Rhodospirillum rubrum ATCC 11170: one gene and its partner. Each later gene encodes a partner of the first gene's protein in a complex. Links are inferred from orthologs where the notes say so. Each region holds a gene or a part of one and is shown in the gene's direction. Other genes may lie near its edges. The genes, in order: RRU_RS07065 and hfq.

What was found.
Region 2: the proteins of RRU_RS07065 (region 1) and hfq are in contact, whole or in part, in a crystal structure (PDB 3VU3), measured with the Escherichia coli proteins. The link is inferred for Rhodospirillum rubrum ATCC 11170 from one-to-one orthologs.

What each region holds. Positions count from the first base shown.
Region 1 is NC_007643.1:1,591,521-1,602,422, reverse strand. What follows is about bases 3,671-6,662. They hold RRU_RS07065 (catalase), read left to right. Parts: upstream 3,671-4,105; coding sequence 4,106-6,220; downstream 6,221-6,662. Other genes in these bases: RRU_RS07060 (ferritin-like domain-containing protein), read left to right, coding at 6,394-6,662; tal (transaldolase), read left to right, coding at 3,671-3,803. In the rest of the region: RRU_RS07090 (dihydroxyacetone kinase subunit DhaK), read left to right, coding at 1-643; dihydroxyacetone kinase subunit DhaL, read left to right, coding at 655-1,302; RRU_RS07080 (RpiB/LacA/LacB family sugar-phosphate isomerase), read left to right, coding at 1,326-1,802; RRU_RS07075 (triose-phosphate isomerase), read left to right, coding at 1,878-2,654; more of tal, read left to right, coding at 2,820-3,670; more of RRU_RS07060, read left to right, coding at 6,663-6,888; RRU_RS07055 (DUF2934 domain-containing protein), read right to left, coding at 6,999-7,349; RRU_RS07050 (DUF4142 domain-containing protein), read right to left, coding at 7,513-8,022; RRU_RS07045 (DUF3008 family protein), read right to left, coding at 8,139-8,330; RRU_RS07040 (DUF3100 domain-containing protein), read right to left, coding at 8,468-9,820; RRU_RS07035 (cation:proton antiporter), read right to left, coding at 10,265-10,902.
Region 2 is NC_007643.1:1,972,289-1,983,114, forward strand. Bases 2,809-5,724 are described here. They hold hfq (RNA chaperone Hfq), read left to right. Parts: upstream 2,809-4,098; coding sequence 4,099-4,350; downstream 4,351-5,724. Other genes in these bases: RRU_RS08730 (D-amino-acid transaminase), read left to right, coding at 2,809-3,151; RRU_RS08735 (HAD family hydrolase), read left to right, coding at 3,141-3,836; hflX (GTPase HflX), read left to right, coding at 4,410-5,666. Also shown: RRU_RS08720 (sigma-54-dependent transcriptional regulator), read left to right, coding at 1-672; Trk system potassium transporter TrkA, read left to right, coding at 704-2,080; more of RRU_RS08730, read left to right, coding at 2,276-2,808; RRU_RS08750 (hypothetical protein), read left to right, coding at 6,329-6,598; RRU_RS08755 (inositol monophosphatase family protein), read left to right, coding at 6,649-7,467; RRU_RS08760 (DUF2239 family protein), read left to right, coding at 7,543-8,169; RRU_RS08765 (hypothetical protein), read right to left, coding at 8,376-9,122; mazG (nucleoside triphosphate pyrophosphohydrolase), read right to left, coding at 9,080-9,919; speE (polyamine aminopropyltransferase), read right to left, coding at 9,968-10,819. UniProt on the Escherichia coli protein: RNA chaperone that binds small regulatory RNA (sRNAs) and mRNAs to facilitate mRNA translational regulation in response to envelope stress, environmental stress and changes in metabolite concentrations.

The sequences.
Region 1 (10,902 bases):
CGAGCTGGCCGAGGAAGAGGGCATCACCACCAAAACCGTGCGGGTGCGCGACGATGTCGCCGCCGCGCCGATCGAGCGCATCGATGATCGCCGCGGCATCGCCGGCGACGTCTTCGTCATCAAGGTCGCCGGCGCGGCGGCGGAGGTCTGCGACAGCCTGGACGAGCTCTACCGCATCGCCGCCAAGGCCGAGGCCAATACCCACTCGATCGGCGTCGCCGTCGCCGCCGGGTCGATCCCCGAGACCGGCGAGGCGACCTTCGAGATCGGCGATGACGAGATCGAGATCGGCATGGGCGCCCATGGCGAGCCCGGCACCCGCCGCCAAAAAATAGCGCCGGCCGACGCGGTGGTCGACGAGATGATGGATATGCTGCTGGCCGATATGGGGCTGGCGGCGGGCGACGAGGTCGCCCTGCTCATCGACAATCTGGGGTCGTCGACGGCGATGGAGCTTTACATCGCCAACCGCCGGGTCAGGCAACGCCTCGCCCAGGCCGGCGTCCAGGTCCATCTGACCGAGGTCGGCCCCTTCATGACATCCCAGGAAATGGCCGGCTTCTCGATCACGATGATGCGTCTTGACGAGGAATTGAAGCGCTTCATCGACGCTCCCGCCCGCTCCGCCGCCTATACGAGATAGGGAGATCTCCCATGCATGACACCTTGTCCGCCAGCGATCTGCGCCAGATGTTCCTGGGGGTCTGCGACACCATGCTCGCCAATATCGACCGCCTGACCAAGGCCGATCAGCTGATCGGCGACGGCGATCACGGCATCGGCATGCGCCGGGGCTTCACCGCCGTGCGCGCCTATCTCGAGACCGCCACGGAAGAGACCGTCGGCGCCGTCTTCAAGGGCGTTGGCACCGCCTTGATGTCGCATACCGGCGGCGCGGCGGGGGCGATCTTCGGCACGCTGTTTCGCGCCGGCGCCACCCTTGATACCCCGACCCTGACCGGAGAAGGCTACGCGCGCTTCCTGGAAGACGCCCTGGCGGCGGTGCAAAAGCGCGGCGGCTGCACCACCGGCGGCAAGACCCTGATCGACGCCCTGGCGCCCGCCGCCCTCGCCGCCCGCGCTGGCGTTAGCGCCGGCGCTCCCTTGCCCGAGGTCCTGGCCGCCGCGGCGGAAGCCGCCGAACAGGGCATGGAGGCGACCAAGGCGATGATCGCCACCACCGGCAAGGCCCGCACCCTGGGCGAGCGCTCGCTCGGCCATCCCGATCCCGGCGCCATCTCGCTCGCCATCGTGCTGGCGGCGATGAGTTCCCACGTTCCCGCGCCCGCCGGCGCGGCGTGACCCGATCATAGGAGATCCCTATCATGGCGGAAACCGCCAAGCCTAAAATCGTCGTCGGCGCCGATCACCTGGGGCGGGAGCTCAAGGATCTGCTGCGCGATCACCTGACCGCCCAAGGGTATGAGGTTTGCGACATGGGGACCGCCACCAGCGATCCCGTGGATTACCCCGATGTCGCCCTGCCGGTCGCCCAGGCCATCGCCAAGGGGGACTTCGATCGCGGCATCCTGGTGTGCGGCACCGGCGCCGGTGTCTGCGTCAGCGCCAACAAGGTGCCCGGGGTGATCGCCGTTCAGGTTAGCGATCCCTATACCGCCGAACGCGCCCGGGCCAGCAACAACGCCCAGATCATCACCTTTGGCGCCCTGACCATCGGCCCGGCGACGGCCAAGGCCCTGACCGACATCTTCATGGCCGCCGAGTTCCAAGGGGGCGGTTCGGCCAAGAAGGTTCAAAAGATGCTTGATATCGACCAGCATTACAAAAAGCTGGCCAGCTGACCCCCCTATCGCCGATCCCGTCTTGTTCGAGGCCCGGCCGCCGAGAAGCGGCCGGATAGAGAAGGAGTTTGTCCGATGAACGCCCGATTGTGGATCGGAACAAGCTGGAAGATGCACAAGACCATCGCCGAGGCCGAGGCCTATGTCGGCGAACTGACCGCCTCGCCGCTGCTCGACCGGGTCGAGGCGTTCATCGTGCCGCCCTTCACCGCCCTGGCCGCCGTCCACCGGGCTTTGGGCGACGCCCCGGTCCACCTGGGCGCCCAGACCATGCATTGGCAAGACGAGGGGGCGCAGACCGGCGAGATTTCCCCGCTGATGCTGCGCGATTGCGGCGTCGGTATCGTCGAACTCGGCCATTCCGAGCGCCGCGCCAGCCATGGGGAAACCGACGCCACCGTCAACGCCAAGGTGGCCAGCGCCCTGCGCCACGGTTTGCGGCCGCTGATCTGCGTTGGCGACCAGGGCGACGACCTGGACGCCGGAGCCTCGATCGAAACGGTCCTGCGCCAAGTCAAGCTGGCCATCAAAGGCATCGACACGGCCAGCCTGGGCCGGGCGCTCATCGCCTATGAACCGGTCTGGGCGATCGGCGAAGCCGGGCGACCGGCCGAACCGGCGCATGTGGCCGAGGTTCATGGCGCCCTGCGCGCCATGCTCGGCCAACGGGGCTTGGCTGCCCTGCCCCTGCTTTATGGCGGCAGCGTCGATCGCGCCAATGCCGGGGCTCTCACCGCCCTAGCCAACGTTGACGGCCTGTTCGTCGGCCGCGCCGCCTGGACGGCGCGCGGCTTCGAAGAGGTGATCGAGGCCGCTTTGCACGGGGCCAAGGACCGGGCGGGTCTTGCGTAATTCCTTAAATCGCAATCGATTTAGGGATAAATTTATGCGACACATCAAAGCGTTACAGCATCTCAAAGCCGTGCTGCCAACACCTTCGGGACGCTGTAACCCGGCAGAGAACGCAAGGGGTGCCACCCCTTGCCATGGATGACTCAAAAACGGGAGGTTTTGGCGATGTCCGAAACCAAGCTCGACGCCCTCCGGCGCCACACCATCATCGTCGCTGACAGTGGCGATATCGACGCGATCCGCTCGTTTGCCCCCCAGGACTGCACGACCAACCCCAGCCTGATCCTCAAGGCGGCGAAGATGCCCGCCTATGCCGGGCTGATCGCCCAGGCGATCGAGGCGGGCAGCGCCGAGGCCGGGCCGTCCGAGGGGCTTATCGACCGCATCCTTGACCACCTCGCCGTGACCTTCGGCAGCGAACTGGCCCGCATCGTCCCGGGCGTGGTGTCGACCGAGGTCGACGCCCGGCTGTCTTTCGACACCCAGGCCACCGTCGCCCGGGCCGAGCGGCTGATCGGCCTTTACGCCGCCCGTGGCGTGGCGGCCGAGCGCATCTTGATCAAGGTCGCGGCGACCTGGGAAGGCATTCGCGCCGTCGAGATCCTGCAAAGCCGCGGCATCGCCTGCAACGTCACCCTGGTCTTCTCGCTGGCCCAGGCGGTGGCGGCGGCCGAGGCCGGGGCGTTCCTAATTTCGCCCTTCGTCGGCCGCATCCTCGATTGGCACGTGAAGGCCAGCGGCAAGAGCTTTGACATCGACGAGGATCCGGGCGTGCGCTCGGTGACCGAGATCTACACGTATTTCAAGCACTTCGGCTACAAGACCATCGTCATGGGCGCTTCCTTCCGCTCGAGCGCCGAGGTCGAGGCGCTGTGCGGCTGCGACCGCTTGACCGTCAGCCCGGCCCTGCTCGACCAGTTGCGCAGCCAAACCGGCGATGTGCCCAAGCGCCTGGACCCGGCCGCCAGCAAGGCGGCGACCATCTCCCGCTTGGCCGTCGACGAGGCCTCCTTCCGCTGGCAGATCAACGAGGACGCCCTGGCAACCGAGAAACTGGCCGAGGGCATCCGCCTGTTCAACGCCGATACCGACGCCCTGCGCCGCACCATCGCCGAAACCCTGGCCAAGCGCGCCTCCACCGTCGCCTGACCGGCGGATCGCTTCTAACCACCCCCAACCGCCCGGCCGCTTCCGCTGCCGGGCGGTTTTTTCATGCCCGGAAGGGATTGAGGGATTCCTCGAAAACCCTTTCTTTTGGAAAGTATCCTTATACGCCCCGTTCGCACAGTATTACCGCTTCGGTCCGAAGAGTTCCCCCAGGGTTTATTTTCATCATAATTTATCAAAGACCCATGAACCCATCGTCTTTTCCCGGAGTTACAGCAGCGACATAAAATCGGGCGACCTCCCGCTTCGCAGGGGCGCCCTCTGGGACTGCGGGAGACTATTTGATGGCCAAACGCTCAACCGACGCCCTGACCCCGGCCGAAATCGCCGACGCCAAAATTCTGCGCGGCACCGGGGGCGAAACCCATCAGATCGCCGAGGGCGACACCCCCGTGCTGACGACCCAGCAGGGGATCCCAGTGGCCGACGATCAGAATTCCCTGCGCATCGGCCCACGTGGACCAACCCTGCTGGAAGACTTCGCCTTCCGCGAAAAGATCTTCCATTTCGACCACGAGCGCATTCCCGAGCGCATCGTTCATGCCCGGGGGTTCGGCGCCCATGGCACCTTCGAAACCTATGAAGACCTAAGCGCCCTGACCTCGGCCGATATCTTTCAGCGCGCCGGCGAAAAGACCCCCGCCTTCGTCCGCTTCTCGACGGTGGCGGGCAATCTCGGCTCGTCCGATGTCGCCCGCGATGTGCGGGGATTCGCCGTCAAGCTTTATACCAAGCAAGGTAATTGGGACATCGTCGGCAACAACATCCCGGTGTTCTTCATCCAAGACGCCATCAAGTTTCCCGATCTGATCCACGCCGCCAAACAGGAACCCGACAGCGGCTTCCCCCAGGCGCAAACCGCCCACGACAATTTCTGGGACTTCATCTCCCTGATGCCGGAATCGCTGCATATGGCGTTATGGATCATGTCCGATCGCACCATCCCGCGCTCGTTCCGCTTCATGGAAGGCTTTGGCGTTCATACCTTCCGACTGGTCACCGCCGAGGGCAAATCCAGCTTCGTCAAATTTCACTGGAAGCCCAAGCTTGGCCTGCAGTCGGTGGTGTGGAACGAGGCGGTCAAGATCAACGGCGCCGATCCCGATTTCCACCGCCGCGACCTGTGGTCGGCGATCAAGCGCGGCGATTATCCCGAATGGGACTTGGGTCTGCAGGTTTTTGATGACGCCTTCGCCGACAGCTTCCCCTTCGATGTGCTGGACGCCACCAAGCTGATCCCCGAGGAATTGGTGCCGATCCGCATCGTCGGCCGCCTGGTGCTAGATCGCACCGTCGATAACTTCTTCGCCGAAACCGAACAGGTGGCCTTCCATACCGCCAACATCGTGCCCGGCATCGATTTCACCAATGATCCCCTGCTTCAGGGCCGCAATTTCTCCTATCTCGACACCCAGATCAAACGCCTGGGCGGCCCCAATTTCACCCATCTGCCGATCAATGCCGCCAAGTGTCCCTTCCACAGCTTCCAGCAAGACGGCCATATGGCCTTCGTCAATCCGAAAGGTCGGGCCAATTACGAGCCGAATTCCTGGGGACCGGGCATCGGCGGCCCCCGGGAATCACCCGAAAGCGGCTTCCACAGCTTTCCCGCCGAGGACGGCGGCGAGAAGCGCCGGGTGCGCGGCGAGTTGTTCGCCGATCACTACAGTCAGGCCCGCCAGTTCTACCGGAGCCAGACGCCCGTCGAGCAAACCCACATCAAAGATTCGTTCGTTTTTGAACTGAGCAAGGTCGAAACCCCGGCCATCCGCGCCCGGGTGGTGTCGCATCTGCTGACCATCGATCAGACTCTGGCCCAGAAAGTGGCCGATGGCCTGGGGCTGGCCGAGCTGCCGGAAGCGGCTAAACCGGCCCGCCCGCTGGTCGAGGATCTGCCCGCCTCGCCGGCGCTCAGCATCCTTCTCAACCCGCCCAAGGATTTCTCCGGACGCAAGGTCGGCGTGCTGGTCAGCGATGGCGTCGACGGCGCCTTTCTTGACGAGATCGAGCGCCTCCTGACGGCGGAAGGCGCCCAAATGGAGGTGATCGCCCCCAGGGTCGGCGGCTTCACCGCCAAGGATGGCACCCTGCGCCCGGCCCACCAGAAGGTGAACGGCGCCCCTTCCGTGCTGTACGACGCCGTCGCCGTTCTTCTGTCGACCGAGGGCGCCAAGCTTCTGCTGAACGAAGCCACCGCCAAGGATTTCGTCAGCGACGCCTTCGCCCATGCCAAGGTCATCGCCTTTACCCAGGCCGCCCAGCCCTTGCTGGAAAAGGCCGGGGTGATCGCCGACGAGGGCTGCCTGCTGCTTGATACCCCCGCCAAGGCCGAAACGTTCCTCGGCCTCTGCCGCAAGGGCCGGCGTTGGGAACGCGAGGCCAAGGTTCACGCGGTCTAGGGCAAATCCAGGGCGGCCCGAGCCAGCAAGTCTTTCCCTTTGCCGGTTCCACGACACCATCAATATCAAAGCGCTTCTCAAAGATTTCTGGCAAAGCGCTCTCTTTGCAACCCAAACCAAAACGGGAAGTTAATTCGGTAGTACTCCCGATAACGACAAAGGAGATTTAGAAGATGACCGAGACTCCTCGCGAACATTTGATTGATTGGCTGCGCGACGCTTATGCCATGGAGATGCAGGCGGAAAATATCCTTGAGAAAATGGTCTCCCGCCTGAAGGCCTATCCGGTGCTGGAAGCCCGCGTCAGCCAGCACCTCGTCGAAACACGGGCTCAGGCCGAAAAGGTCAAGGGCTGCCTGCATCAGATCGATGCCGACACCTCGGCGATCAAAACCGGCATCGCCTCGCTGATGGGCACCACCCAGGCGCTGTCAGGGGCCCTCGCCTCCGATGAAATCATCAAGCACGCCGCTTTCAGCCTGTCCTTCTCGCATTTCGAGATCGCCACCTATGTGACGGTGATCGCCGCGGCCGAGGTCGCCGGGGAAACCTCGATCAAAAGCACGCTGGAGTCGATCCTGACCGAGGAAGAGGCGATGGCCGCTTGGCTGCGCGAGCACCTCCCCGGCATCGTCAAACAGTACTTGCTGACCGGCGAAAAGCGCTAACTCGAAAACCGGCAACGAAACGCCCGGACCTCGGCAAGCGGGGTCCGGGCGTTTTCGCGTGGCGATCACCGCCCCCGCCCGCCTTTATCGGCCAAGCGGGGGTGAAGTGATTACCGGCGGCGTTTGCCGGCGCGGGCGGACTGGCGCTGGCCCTGGCCCTGGCCACCGGGGATTTCGTCGGCTTGCGGGGCAACGGGGATTTGCTGTTTCTCCCCCTGATCGGTCAGGCCGGGCACGTCGCCCTGGGCCTGGGCGACCTCCAGGGACTCCCCGGCGGGTTCCATGGCGTTATCAAGGGCGATCAGAGTCGCATCGGACTCGCTTTCGATCGCCAGAAGCTGTCGGGCCGCCTGCCAATGGCGCAGGGCCTGCCCCTCGGGGCAGCCGTCTTCCAGCCACAAAAAATAGGCCCGCTCGCGGACGCTGTTTTCCCAGGTGGTCTTCTCGTCATCGGTCATCATTGGATTTCCTTTCGCTCCCCGCAGCGCGGGCAGCCCGAAAGAGCCGATCTTGGCGAACCGCGCGCCCCAGCCCCTTCACACCGCGCCAGAGGATGTCCTTTGGCGCGGCGCTGTGGATCGACAGCCGGGAAAGGCGGGGGCGCGCGGCCGTCAAGGCCTTGGCTTAGTTCGCCACGCCCATGCTCGCCGCGATCCCTTCGATCTTGGTCAGATGCGCTTCCAGGGTCGGCAGGGTTTCCTGGGCGAAGGTCTTCAGCGCGGCGTTATCGCCCGAGGTGACATAGCCCTGGAAAAGGGCGATCGTCGTCTTATGCCCCTCAAGCTGGTCCTTGGCGTAAGGCTTGTCGATCTGATCGCCGGCCTTCTTCAAAGCCTCGATTTTCGCCTCGTGCGGCGGGTCAAGCTTGGTCGGCACGGTCAGCTTCTGCTGCTTGGCGATGGTTTCAAGCGACTCATTGGCCTTGGTATGGTCGCGAACCATCATCTGGGCGAATTCCTTCAACTCGGCATCCTGGGCGTGGCTCAAGGCGAGTTTGCTCGACTCGACTTCGAAAAGGCCACCGACGGCCGCCTTATCCACGAAGCTTTGGGCGGGTTCCGCGGCAAGGGCCGCCGAACCAAAGGCCGTCGTCGCCGTCACAATCAACGCATAAAAGAAACGGTGGCTACGCATGGGGAATCTCCCTCATTGGGTGAGTATTTTTGCGATATCCCCATAACCTTTTAGTGTGAAAGAAGTTCCCGCCCCTAACGCCCCCCTGGCGAAGAGGTAAAGAGATCAGCAAACCCTCACGTCGCTTTGGCGACGTGATCGGGCTTACCCTTAAGCTTGGTGGAGGCCAGCTTGCGAAGCTCGCTTTCACTCATCGATTCCACCATCTCCTTCGAGGCGCCTTTCAGGGCGCTTTTCTTGGTTTTGCCCCGCTTGGCCGAAAGGGCCGCACCGGCGGCCTTCTGCTGAGCCTTTGATTTGGCGGACATGGTCGCTCTCCTTGAAAAGACGTGACCCCGGCCGATAAAACCGCCAAGCCCGCCCCCGGGTTCCCCGCCCGCCCTCGCCAAAAGAAAAGGCCCGGCGGCGCAGAAGCGCGCACCGGGCCCGAGGGTCTCAGTCTGGCTCAGTGCATGAAGAATTGGGCGATCAGGGTGGCGCCCAGGAAGGTGCCGGCATTGGCCATCAGCGAAACGACGACGATGCGCCAGCCCAGCTTGCGGAAGGCGGGAACGTCCTTGGCGATCGACAGTCCGGCGAAAGCCAGCAGCGGCGTCGCCAGAGCCATGAAGTTGAGCTTGCCGGTCAGCGCGGTGATTTCGGCGGCATAGGGCGTGCCGGGATAGGTCAGGGCCATGGCGACCAACGACACCCAGACAACGGCGGGAACCACCTTGCGGGTGGCCACATAGGCGCCATAGCCGACGATCACGGTGCCAAGCAGGATCGCCAGCCCGGCGAAAACAGCGGCATCGGGGATGATCTTGTAGGTGATGGTATTGCCAATCAGGGCCATCAGACCGGCGATGATCCAAACCGTCAGGATGGTCGCCGGCGACAGCTTGGCGGCGGGCGCGGCCTCTTGCGGCGCGGCGGCGGCGGTCTTGGCCGCAGCGGCGGCGGGCTCGGCCGCCGGAGAGGCCGCGCGGCCGAAGCGGCCAAGAATGGGCTCGAGAACCCCATAGGCCCAGACGGTGAAGGGCAACGACAAGAACAAGGTGAAATAGGTGCCGATGGTCGTCGTCACCAGATTGCTGGCGGCGGCGAAGGTCACCACGTCCTTGGCGATCTCCGGGGTTTGCAAGGCGGCGATAGCGCCCGAGGCGGCGGCCATCAGGCTGCCCGAGCCAACGCCCGCCCCCATCGCCAGGGCGCGGGGATCAAACAGGCCAAGGCCGGCGATGAACCCGGCGAAGATCGAAATGAAGATGGCGCCGAAGATCGTTCCGGTCATGTATTCGGCTAGCACGCCCCGGCCCTCGGGGCTGTCCATGCCGTATTTCTCGCCGATGATGGCAAGGCTGGGCTCGCGACCGACCGAGAAAGTGGCGCCGATCGCCTCGCGCTTGATGCCCAGCAACAGGGCGACGGGCAGGCCGAAGATCATCGTGCCGAAGAAATGACCGAACTCCTGGAAAACCAGCGCCCAGCCCGCATCGAAAATCTTGGGCAGATTGCCGCCAACCATCAGCCCCAACTTGCCGATGAACAACATCAAGGCCGGCTGCAGCAGCAAGGCGGCCAGGGTTTGATGGCGTTTGGCGATGCGCACCGGCGCGGGCAGGCGGTTGGCCGCCAAGCCCCAGACGGCCCCCAGCAAAAGCGCCCAAAGCAGCGGCAGCAGCACCACCTTGTAGCTGCCGCCCAAGGGAACGCTCACATTGCCGATCGTCTCGGCGACAAGCACGCAAAGCGCCGTACAGGCGAAAACCTTGATCGTGTCGGCCGCCAGTCCCGACGACGCCCTCGGCATCGCCATCCTGTCCGCAGTCCTCATGGAAACCCTCGTCATGATGCGTGGTCGCCCGGGCCGCGCGCCCGGAGGGAGTATCGTTTTGCCGTATCGGCGGCGTCGCGTGCGTGAACGCCGCCGTGAACGACCCGTGAAATGCGCGATGACACTAATAAGACTGGAGAATTTTATCTAGGAAGATCCGACCCTTATAAGGGCATCAGGGTGGGTTTTAGTTCTATATGCTGGTTTTTTGAGCAAAACCTTCAATGAATACCGCCACTATTCGGCGGAATTACTTATTTGCTGACCAATAGGTGGCGAGCCACCCCACAGCCCGTGAAAGCGCCCCCTTCGACAGGGGCCCGCCATCCCCGGCGAAGGCGCCCCCCGGCGCGGCGAGTCTCGCCCCCCACTCCGATAAGGCCGCGCCTTTTCGCCGAAATCGGGCCCGAAAACAGCACCGGTCGTTCAGCGGCCGGGCGTGGTGTCGCGCCCCTGCCGGCGCTCAAAGGCGCGCATCACCGGCGTCACCGTCGCGCCGTGCAGGAAAATCGAGACCAGGATGGTGAAGGCCAGGGTGCTCCACAGCAGGTCTTCCCCGTCAAAGCTCCCCCGTCCCAGGGCATAGGACAGATAGTAGATCGAGCCGATGCCGCGAATGCCATAAAGGCTGATGATGGCCCTTTCGGCCAAAGGGCCGCCCATGCCCGCCAGACCGATCCAGGCGGTCAGTGGGCGGACCACGACCAGCGCGATCAGGCCGAAAGCCACCCCTTCCCAGGTAAGCCCCGCCAAGAGGCCCGCTCCGCTGAGCGCCGCGCCGAACCCGACCAGCAGGGCCATCATCAGCAGCCGCTCAAGGGCCTCGGCGAAATCATGCAAGGTCCCCTGATAGGCGTGACGGCGCTCACCCGCGCGCAGGGTCAGGGCGGCGACGAAGACGGCGAGAAAACCATAGCCCTGGACCATTTCCGTCAGGCCATAAACGACGCAGGTGATCCCCAGGGCGACGAAGCCATCCCCCGAGCGCGACAGCCTCGCCCGATGGGGAACACGAAACAGCAGCCACGCCAAGCCGTGACCGACCAGAACGCCCATCGCCAAAC
Region 2 (10,826 bases), 380 kb from region 1 along the record:
GTCGCCGACATGCCCCTGGAAACCCAGGGCAAGATCGTGCGCATCCTGCAGGACCAAAGCTTCGAGCGGGTCGGCGGCGGGCGGCGGATCCGTGTCGATGTCCGGGTGATCGCCAGCACCAACCGCGATCTGGCCCAGGAGATCGCCCTTGGCCGCTTCCGCGAGGATCTCTACTACCGGCTGAACGTCGTGCCGATCCGCCTGCCGGCCCTGCGCGAGCGCCGCGAGGACATCACGCCCTTGGCCCTGCATTTCATGGACCGCGCCGCCTCCAGCGCCGGCCTGCCGCCCCGGCCCTTCGGCGAGGACGCCCTGGCCGCCTTGCAAAGCTATGACTGGCCGGGCAATGTCCGCCAGCTGCGCAATGTCGTTGACTGGTTGCTGATCATGGCGCCCGGCGAGGCACGCGAGGCGATCCGCGCCGATATGCTGCCCGCCGAGATCGGTTCGGTCACCCCCGATTCCCTGCGCCTCGATCGCTCGGGCGAGATCATGACCCTGCCCCTGCGCGAGGCCCGGGAAATGTTCGAGCGCGATTATCTGATCGCCCAGGTCACGCGCTTTGGCGGCAATGTGTCGAAAACCGCCGAATTCGTTGGCATGGAGCGCTCGGCCCTGCACCGCAAGCTTAAAAGCCTGGGGGTGGGCGGATCCGATCGCCAGAAGGTATGACCCATTTTGTTCCCTTAAGGACCCTCCGGCCATGAAAGTCATCGTTTGCGGCGCCGGACAGGTCGGCTTTTCCATCGCCCGCTATCTCGCCGCCGAGAACAACGACGTGACGGTGGTCGATCAGCGCCCCGAGCTGATCCGCTCGATCTCCGACACCCTCGATGTCCAGGCGCTGGTCGGCTATGCCTCCCATCCCGGGGTGCTGGAAAAGGCCGGGGCCGAGGACGCCGACATGCTGATCGCCGTGACCCATGCCGATGAGGTCAATATGGTGGCCTGTCAGGTCGCCCATTCGCTGTTCAACGTGCCGACCAAGATCGCCCGCGTGCGCAACCAGAATTATCTTCAGCCCCATTGGGCCAATCTGTTCTCGCGCGAGAACATGCCGATCGACGTCATCATCAGCCCGGAGATCGAGGTGGCGCGCGCCATCATCCGCCGTCTCCAGGTGCCCGGGGCCATGGATATCATTCCGCTGGCCGGCGACCGGGTGCGGCTGATCGGCGTGCGCTGCACCGAGAACACCCCGGTCGTTCATACGCCGCTGCGCCAGCTCACCCAGTTGTTCCCCGAGCTCAACATCGTCGTCGTCGGCATCGTGCGCAACGACCGGGCGATCGTGCCGAGCGCCGAGGATCAGATGCTGCCCGGCGACGAGGTCTATTTCGTCGTTTCCACCGACCGCACCCAACGCGCCCTGTCGGCCTTTGGCCACGAGGAGACGGCGGCGCGCCGCGTGCTGATTTTCGGTGGCGGCAATGTCGGGCTGTTCCTGGCCCAGGCGCTGGAACGCGATTTTCCCCAGGTCAGCGCCAAGATCATCGAGAACAACAAGGAACGCGCCCAGCATGTCGCCAAGACCCTGGACCGCACCATGGTGCTGCTGGGCGACGCCCTCAATCCCGAGATGCTGGAAGAGGCCGGGGTGGCCCAGGCCGAGACCGTGGTCGCCGTCAGCAATGACGACGAGACCAATATCCTGGCCTCGCTGCTGGCCAAGCGCTATGGCTGCCAGCGGGCGATCACGCTGATCAATAAATCCACCTATAATTCCCTGGTCGGCACCGTCGGCGTCGATGTGGTGGTCAATCCGCGCACCATCACCGTGTCCAAGATCCTCCAGCATGTCCGGCGCGGCCGCATCCACAGCGTCCATTCCCTGCACGAGGGCTTTGGCGAGTTGATCGAGGCCGATGCCCTTGACACCTCGCCGCTGGTCGGCAAGCCGCTCAAGGATGTCAATCTTCCCGCCGGCGTGCTGCTGGGCGCCATCGTGCGCGGCACCCAGGTGATCAGCCCGCGCGGCACCACGGTGATCCAGGGCGGCGACCGCATCATCCTGTTCGCCTCGACCGCGGCGATCAAAAAGGTTGAAAAGATGTTTTCCGTTCGCATCGAGTTCTTCTGAACCCGATAGGCGGGCAAATCGCCGTTACGATCCGTTCCCGATTGCGAGGGGATTTGCTCTGGGCGTATTTTTCGGCAAAGAGGGTACCCGCCCTTCGCCGAAGGTGCTTAAATCCGCTGTCCCGATCGATCCTGGGCCCGGCGCGTGTAGCGCATCGGGTTCTCCCACACATTCGCTCCCGGAGTGCGCGCAGTCATGTCCCGCATCGCCTATGTCAACGGTCAGTATGTGCTTCATCGCGACGCCGCGGTCCATATCGAGGATCGCGGCTACCAGTTTTCCGACGGTATCTACGAGGTGACGGCCATCTATAAGGGCCGGCCCGTGGATAACGACGGCCATTGGGACCGCCTGGAGCGCTCGCTGCGCGAACTGAGGATCGACATGCCGATGACCCGGGGCGGCCTTGATCTGGTCGCGCGCGAGGTGGTTCGCCGCAACCGCGTGCGCAACGGCATCATCTATATCCAGATCACCCGGGGCGTCTCGCCGCGCAACCATCCCTTTCCCAAGGACACCCCGCCGTCGATCGTCATGACGGCGCGCCACGGCCTGGGCTCGAAGCCCGAAGTCGCCGCCAAGGGCGTCAGCCTGATCAGCCATCCCGATATCCGCTGGGGCCGGCGCGACATCAAGACCGTTTCGCTGCTGCCCAACGTGCTGGCCAAGCAGGCCGCCTATGAGCAGCACGCCTATGAGGCGATCCTGGTCGGACCCGATGGCATGGTCAGCGAATGCTCGTCGTCCAACGCCTGGATCGTCACCAAGGATGGCGCCCTGGTCACCCGGCCGCTGTCCAACGACATTCTCGGCGGCATCACCCGCAAGCGGCTGATCGATCTGGCCGACGCCGAGGGGCTGCGGGTCGAGGAGCGGTCGTTCTCCCTCGACGAGGCCAAGGCCGCCCGCGAGGTCTTCGTTTCCTCGACCAGTTCCTTCGCCATGCCGGTGGTCCGCATCGACGACAGCGTCATCGGCAATGGCCACCCCGGCAGCATCGTGACCAATCTGCGCGCCCGCTATTTCGACTTCCTCGAGTCGGCAAGCGGTCCGCTGTGGTATGGCCACTGATCCCGTGAGCATGGGTCTTTCCCTGGAAACGGCGCGCCCCCCGCGCGCCGTTCTCTTCGACTGGGATAATACCCTGGTCGATTCCTGGCCGGTCATCCATCAGGCGATGAACACCACGCTGGTGGCGATGGGCCACGACCCCTGGCGCATCGAGGAAACCCGGACGCGCATCGGATTGTCGTTGCGCGATGGCTTTCCCCAGCTTTTCGGCGCGCGCTGGGAAGAGGCGCGCGACATCTATTACGCGGCCTTCCGCGCCGTTCACCTCGACCTGCTGCGCGAGCTTGACGGGGCGCGCGATCTGCTGGCCGCCCTGGCGGCGCGCGGCGTGTTCCTTGGGGTGGTCTCCAATAAGACCGGCGCCTTCCTGCGCGAGGAGGTCTCGGCGCTTGGCCTGGACACCCTGTTTGGCGCGGTGATAGGGGCTGGCGACGCGGCCCGCGATAAGCCGGCCGCCGATCCGGCGCTAATGGCCCTGGACATCGGCGGCGTGGCGCCTGGACCCGACCTGTGGTTCGTCGGCGATGCTTCTGTCGATCTGGCCTGCGCCGCCCAGATTGGTTGCCTGGGGGTGCTGCTGCGCCCCGAGCCGCCGGCGCCCGGCGAATTCGCCGACCATCCCCCCGCCCTTTATCGGGCGGGATGCCGGGATCTGCTGGCTTTGCTGGAGCGGGTGGGCGCCTGACGCGCCGGCTGCGCAAAAAAGCGCCACACCTTTTCCGCGTCTCCTTTACGGGCGCAGTCTGGGTTTGCCAAGCCCCTGGGAAGAATGATACCAAGGAAGCACCGGTTTTTGCCGCGCTGCGGAATCTTCGCCCCGCGAAGGATATCCTGTCGGCAAAACCGGTTATAAAAAGTGGGGCAGCCGGATAAGGCGCGGCGTCACTATAACAATGCGGGCGTCCAATCCCCTCGGGGACAAGAACGATTGAAAAAAGGGGCATGTAATGCCGGCCGAAAAGACTCAAAATGTTCAGGATGTCTTTCTGAACTATATTCGCAAAAACAAGGCTCCGGTTACGATCTTTCTGGTGAATGGTGTTAAGCTTCAGGGAATCGTGACGTGGTTTGATAATTTTTCGTTGTTGCTGCGTCGCGATGGACATACGCAGCTTGTTTATAAGCATGCCATTTCGACGATCATGCCGGCGTCGCCGGTGCAACTGTTCGAACCCACCAAGGAAGAAGTCGAGGCCTGAGACACCCTTTGTCCGCTGATCACGATCAGGAAGGCCCGCCGTCCGCATCCCGGGCGGCGGTGCTTCATCCTTTTCTCCGCAAGGGCCGTCCGGCCGCGCGGAGCCCCGAGGCTCGACTGGCCGAAGCCAACGGTCTGGCCGAAGCGATTTCCCTGGATGTGGCCCTGTCGGAAACCGTGCCGATGGCCCGGGTGGTGCCGGCCACCTATATCGGTGGCGGCGCGGTCGAACGCATGGCCGGGATCATCGCCGCCGAGGCGATTTCCCTGGTGGTCGTCGACACCCAGCTTTCCCCCATTCAACAGCGCAACCTGGAACGGGCCTGGGCCTGCAAGGTCATCGACCGCACCGGCCTGATCCTCGAGATTTTCGGCGAGCGCGCCCGCACGGCCGAAGGCCAGATGCAGGTTGAACTGGCCCATCTGACCTATCAGCGCTCGCGTCTGGTGCGCAGTTGGACCCATCTTGAGCGCCAGCGCGGCGGCGTCGGCTTTCTGGGCGGTCCGGGCGAAACCCAGATCGAGCTTGACCGCCGGCTGATCGGCGATCGCATCACCCGCCTGCGCAAGGACCTGGAAGAGGTGCGCCGCACCCGGGGATTGCACCGCGAAGCCCGCGCCCGCGTGCCCTATCCGGTGGTGGCGCTGGTCGGCTATACCAATTCGGGCAAATCGACCCTGTTCAACCGCCTGACCGCCGGCGGCGTTCTCGCCAAGGACATGCTGTTTGCCACCTTGGATCCGACGATGCGGTCCCTTGACCTGCCTTCGGGGCGCAAGGTGATCTTGTCCGATACCGTCGGCTTCGTCTCCGACCTTCCCCACGAGTTGGTCGCGGCCTTCCGCGCCACCCTTGAAGAGGTCAAGGCCGCCGATGTCATCGTTCATGTCCGCGATATCGCCGGCATCGACAGCGACGCCCAGAAGGCCGATGTCGAGGTGGTCTTGCGCGAGATGGAGCTTGATGAACGGGTCGAAAGCGGCCTGATCGAGGCGCTGAACAAGATCGATCTGCTCGATTCGGAACGGCAGGCCCAGCTGGTCGAAGACACCGCGGGCCGCGACACCCTGGTGCCGGTCTCGGCGGTGACCGGGGCGGGGACCGACGCGCTGTTGGCCCGCATCGACGCCCGTCTGGCCGAAAGCCGCATCGTTCTTGGCCTGTCCATTCCGCTGAGCGACGGCGCCACCCTGGCCTGGGTCTATCGCAAGGGCGAGGTTCTCGAGCGTCACGACGACGAGGAGCAGGCCCATCTCACCGTTCGCCTCGATCCGGCCGATATCGGCCGCCTCGATCCGCGCCTGCGCACCCCCTGACCACCGAAAAAAAGCCCCCTCCGCGCCCCGCCAAAACCGGGCGGGGAGGGGGCTTTTTCGTGCGAAAAACCACAGGATGTGTGTTACGTCGCGCGGAATACCAGGCCATGGTATTCGTGACTGGGTAAGTGACACGGAATGGCGGGGGGAAAGGGCAGGGGGCGCGGCACTCGGCGCCGGGAGCAAGGGGGCTTGATCGCTTCGCCAGCCGTTGATCGGTGGAGAGTACCGATCGGTCAGATCTTCCTCGGATCCGTAAGCACGGCGACGTGCCCTTCGATCCTTTTGCCCGCCAAGGAGCTTTTCAACTTGCGCGGTGGGATACCCGTCTGACGGGCGGGCGAGGCCGGAAAAACCCCTTGTCGGCCGGCTCGAATCCCTGGACCCTTCTATCCTGCGCCGCCCGTCGGGGGATGTCTACTAGCAAAATCCCGTTTGATGGACTCCCCGGGGTCGCGGCGGCGGTGGAGAGGGTCCGTTAACCCGCCAATGCTATGCCAAGGGGGAGGACCAGCCGTTCAGAGCAAATCGCCGAGCCCTCTGAGCCAGGGGGCGCCTATGATTTGCTTGACTGTCAAAGTCTTGGGGCGGGGGGCGGCGAGCGGAGTTCGCGCTCCCCGCTCTAGTAGACGGGAAACGCCAAGGGTTCGGGGGGACGGGCGATGTCGACAGCCGAGGGACAGAATCGCTGGCGCCAGAAGAACAAGCTGGTCAAGCGCCAACTCAACGTCATGGCCCGCACCTTCGTCCATGACACCCTGGAGCGGGTGGCGGCGGAAAACGCCCTGCGCGGCAAGGCCGAGGCGGTGACCTATGCGGCCTTCATCGTCATGGCGCTGGAGCAGCACGCCACCTTGAACCCCGAGGCCAGACGGCTGCTCGACATCTACCGCGAGGCCTATCATCGCGACCGCGATATCTATGCCCCCTGACCCTGGCGGTTTTTCTTGCGCGGCCGGCGATTGGGCCCAATCATGGGGGCATGCTAGTCGATCCCGATGCCGTTACGGCGCTGATCCGCGCGGTGGTGGATGCGGAGGTTCTTCCCCGTTTCCGCAATCTTTCCGCCAAGGACATTCACACCAAAAGCGGTCCCCTTGATCTGGTGACCGAAGCCGATCTGCGCGCCGAGGCGGTGCTGAGCGAAAAGCTCTGCGCCCTGCTGCCCGGCTCGCAGGTGGTCGGCGAGGAGGCGGTTCATACCGACCCCGGGGTTCTCAGGCGGCTTGGCGGCGATGCCCCGGTGTGGATCATCGATCCGGTCGATGGCACCGGCAATTTCGCCCGGGGCGACGACTTGTTCGGCTGCATCGTCGCCCTGGCGCTGCGCGGCGAAACCGTCATGGGCTGGATCGATCATTGCGTCGAGCGGCGGACGGTTTGCGCGGTCAAGGGGCGGGGGGTCCGCCAGGGCGGCCAGATCCGCCATCTGCCCGAGGCGCCGGCGGCCGATCCCGCCCATCCTTTGGCTGCCCTGCGCGGCCATATCGGCGGGCGGGCGCTGATGACGGCGCTGCGTCCGCGCGTCGCCACCATCACCCGGGCGAGCAGCGCCGCCCATGCCTATCTTGCTTTATTATCCGGGCAAATTGATTTCGCTGTTTTTACCCGGATGAAAGTTTGGGATCACGCCGCTGGCATTCTGATCCACCGCGAGGCCGGCGGCTGCGCCCGGCTGATTTCCGGCGAGGACTACGCCCCGACCCAAACCCAGGGCATGCCCCTGATGGCGCGCAATGAGGAGCGCTGGGGGCAATTGGCCGGGATCATTCGCCAGACGGATGCGGTGGCGGTGCCATGAATTATTCACCCGGGCAATAAAGACGAGTCATTATAATCCTGGTATAAATCCCGCTCCCGACGTCTGGAGTCCGCGATGACCCAGGATCTTTCGACCCCCTGCACGGCGTTCGATGGCCCGCGCCGGCTGCTCTCCGGTCCGTTGATCGAGGTGGCCCTGGCGGTGAAAACCGCCGCCGATGGTGGCGCTCCCGGGCCGCTGCGGATGTTTGACGATACCAGCGGGCGGGCGGTAGCCCTTGACCTGCGCGGCGGCAAAAGCGATCTGGTCTCGCGTCTGGTCGCCGCCGCCCCGCTTCCTTCTCCCCAAGCCACGTCCTCTTCGCCCGCAGCCGCCTCCCCCCGGGGACGGGGCCGGCCGAAGCTGGGGGTGGTCGCCCGCGAGGTCACCTTGTTGCCCCGGCATTGGGACTGGCTGGCCGCCCAGCCCGGCGGCACTTCGGCGGTTTTGCGCGATCTGGTCGAAGAGGCGGCCTCCCGGGACGGCCTTCGCCAGCGGGCGCTTTTATCGCGGGAGGCGGCCCATCGCTTTGTGCTGGCGATGGCCGGCGATCTGCCCGGCCATGAGGAGGCGGCGCGGGCGCTCTTAGTCGGCGAGGACGCCCTGTTCGCCGAGCGAAGCCAAGCTTGGCCGGCCGACATCCGCCAGCACGCCCAGGCCCTGGCCTTCGCCGGCCCGCCCCCCGAAAGCGATCCCCTTTAACGCGGGTTAGTCTTTGCCGAGAGGCGCCGCCTCTCGGCGCTCTCCGCGAAGGGCCAAAGGCCCTTCGAACCCCGGGAAAGGTCGCGGTTGACGTTCCTTCCGGGCGACGCGCCGCCAAAACAGGGGGGTGGAGGGCCCGTGGCCCTCCGCGGGATTGCCAAGGGGCGCGCCCCTTGGCGTGCATCCCTCGTTACAAGGGCGGGCTCTTAGCGGGCGGGTTGGGCGGGGATTTGCAAGCGGGGGACGGCGGCCGGCGAGCGGGTTAGATCGATCTCGATGAAGGGCGGCGGGCTGGCCAGGGTGGCGATCGTCCAGTCATAGATCATGAAGCGGCCGACATCCCGGGCGGCGGTGGCCATCGGATTGCCCTTGAGTGGCAGGCCGTCGCTGACGACGCGAAAGCGTCCCTGCATGCCCAGGCCGGCGCTGGCGATGCGATCGCGGTCTTCGGTTTTCAGCGACCGGGCGCGGATGATCGCCCGGCCATCGTCAAAGGTTTCCAGGGAAATCAGCGCGTCGCTGCGCCGGGGGAAGGCGAAGATATCGCGCGCTCCCAAATGGCCGAGCCGCTCATAGCTGACCTTGAAACGGCCGCCGCCCAGCGGAACGATGGTTTTGAAGGCCTCGTCCCGGCTGAGGTCGCGGATCAGGATATCGGTTTTCTCGGTGATTTCGGCCGGGGTCAGCTTGCGGGCGCGGATGTCGTCGGCCAAAGGCACCCAAACCAGATCCCCCTGATACACCAGGGCGTAATCGCCATTGCGCGACAGCCGGACCTCGGCCAGGAAGCGATCGGGCAGCCAGCAGGACGCCAGCAGCAGGCAAGCCGCGACCGTGATGATCGCCGCTTTTAGGCGGCGATCAAAAGTTTGCGCCGCCCAGCGGGGACGCGAATCGGGGGAGGGGGCCGTCAGGTCGGTTCCCCGCGTTCCCGGCGTTTGGCGTCGCGCCATAGCTCTTCCATTTCCTCCAGGGTCGAGTCCGCCGGGCCGCGACCGCTTTCCGCCAGACGGGATTCCACATGGCGAAAGCGCCGATCGAATTTGGCGTTCGCCCGTCGCAGCGCCGTTTCGGAATCGACGTCGAGACTGCGGGCAAGCTGGACGACCACGAACAAAAGATCGCCCATTTCCTCGATGATACGCTCCTGATCGCGGCCCGCCAATTCTTCCTGAAGTTCCCCCAATTCCTCGTGGAGCTTTTCCACCACGGCGCCGATATCGGGCCAGTCAAAACCGACGCGGGCGACCCGGTTCCCCAGCTTATGGGCGCGGGCCAGGGCGGGCAGGGTGGCGGTCACGCCATCGAGCACGCTGGCGACCCGCCCCTCGGCGGCGGCCTGGGCCTGACGGTCGCGGGCCTTGCCCTCCTCCCAGGCGGTGGTCTGGGCGGCGGCGTCGGTGGGGGGCGAAAGGCTGCTTTCTCCAAAGATATGGGGATGGCGGTGTTCGAGCTTGTCGGCGATGGCAGTGGCGACGGCGTCGAAATCGAAGGCGCCCTCTTCCTCGGCCAAGCGGGCATGGAAAACGACCTGCAGCAGCAGATCGCCCAATTCGTCGCGCAGATCGCTCCTCGCCCCGCGTTCGATGGCGTCAACCACCTCATAGGCCTCTTCCAGGGTATGGGGGGCGAGGCTGGCGAAGGTCTGGGCACGGTCCCAGGGGCATCCGCGCAAGGGGTCGCGCAGCCGGGCCATCAGGGCGAGCAAGCGATCGATCGGCGACGGGGGCGGCGGCGAAGGCGAGGTCACGGGCGAGATCTCCTTGTAGAGCGGCGGCGGTTTTTTCAGCGGGCGCGCTCAGCCTCGGGCGGCGGCGCGGATATGGGGGGGCAGGGCGAAGGCGCCGGCATGGCCCTCGGGCGAGTAATAGCCGAACGCAAGGCCGCTGGCCGCCACCCGCGCGGCCAGAACCGCCGGATCGGGAACCTTCTTGCCGGCATCCTCGCTCGCCCAGCCCAGGGTCATCAAGCCGCCGACATAGGTGGGAACGGCGATGGCATAGAAGGCCACCTCGGGGAAGGCCGCCGACAGGGCGGCGTTGACATGGGCGATCTCGCGCGGCTGCAGGAAGGGCACGCCGGCCTGCACCACCAGCACGCCGCCCGGGGTCAGCAACTGGCGGCAGGCGCCATAGAAGGCCGGGGTGAACAGCCCCTCGGCCGGACCGAAGGGATCGGTGGAATCGATGATGATCACGTCATAGGGCTGATGGGCGCCGGCGACGAAGGCGATGCCGTCGGCGATGATCAGCTCGGCGCGCGGATCGTCGAAGGCGCCATCGCTGACCATCGGCATATGGTCGCGCGCCATCTCGACGACGGTGGCGTCGATTTCGACCATGGTCGCCCGCTCGACGGTTTTATGGCGCAGGACTTCGCGCAGCGTGCCGCCATCGCCGCCGCCGATGATTAGCACCCGCCGCGCCGCGCCGTGGCCGAACAACGGCACATGGGCGATCATCTCGTGATAGACGAATTCGTCGCGCTCGGTCAGCTGCACCATGCCGTCAAGCACCATCACCCGGCCGAAGGTCTGATTCTCGAGGATCACCAGATCCTGATGGGCGGTCTGTTCGCGCAAGAGCACGCGGTCGGCGGCGAAGCTCTGGCGCCAATGGGGGTGAAGGGTCTCGCTGAACCATTCGGTCATGAAAAAA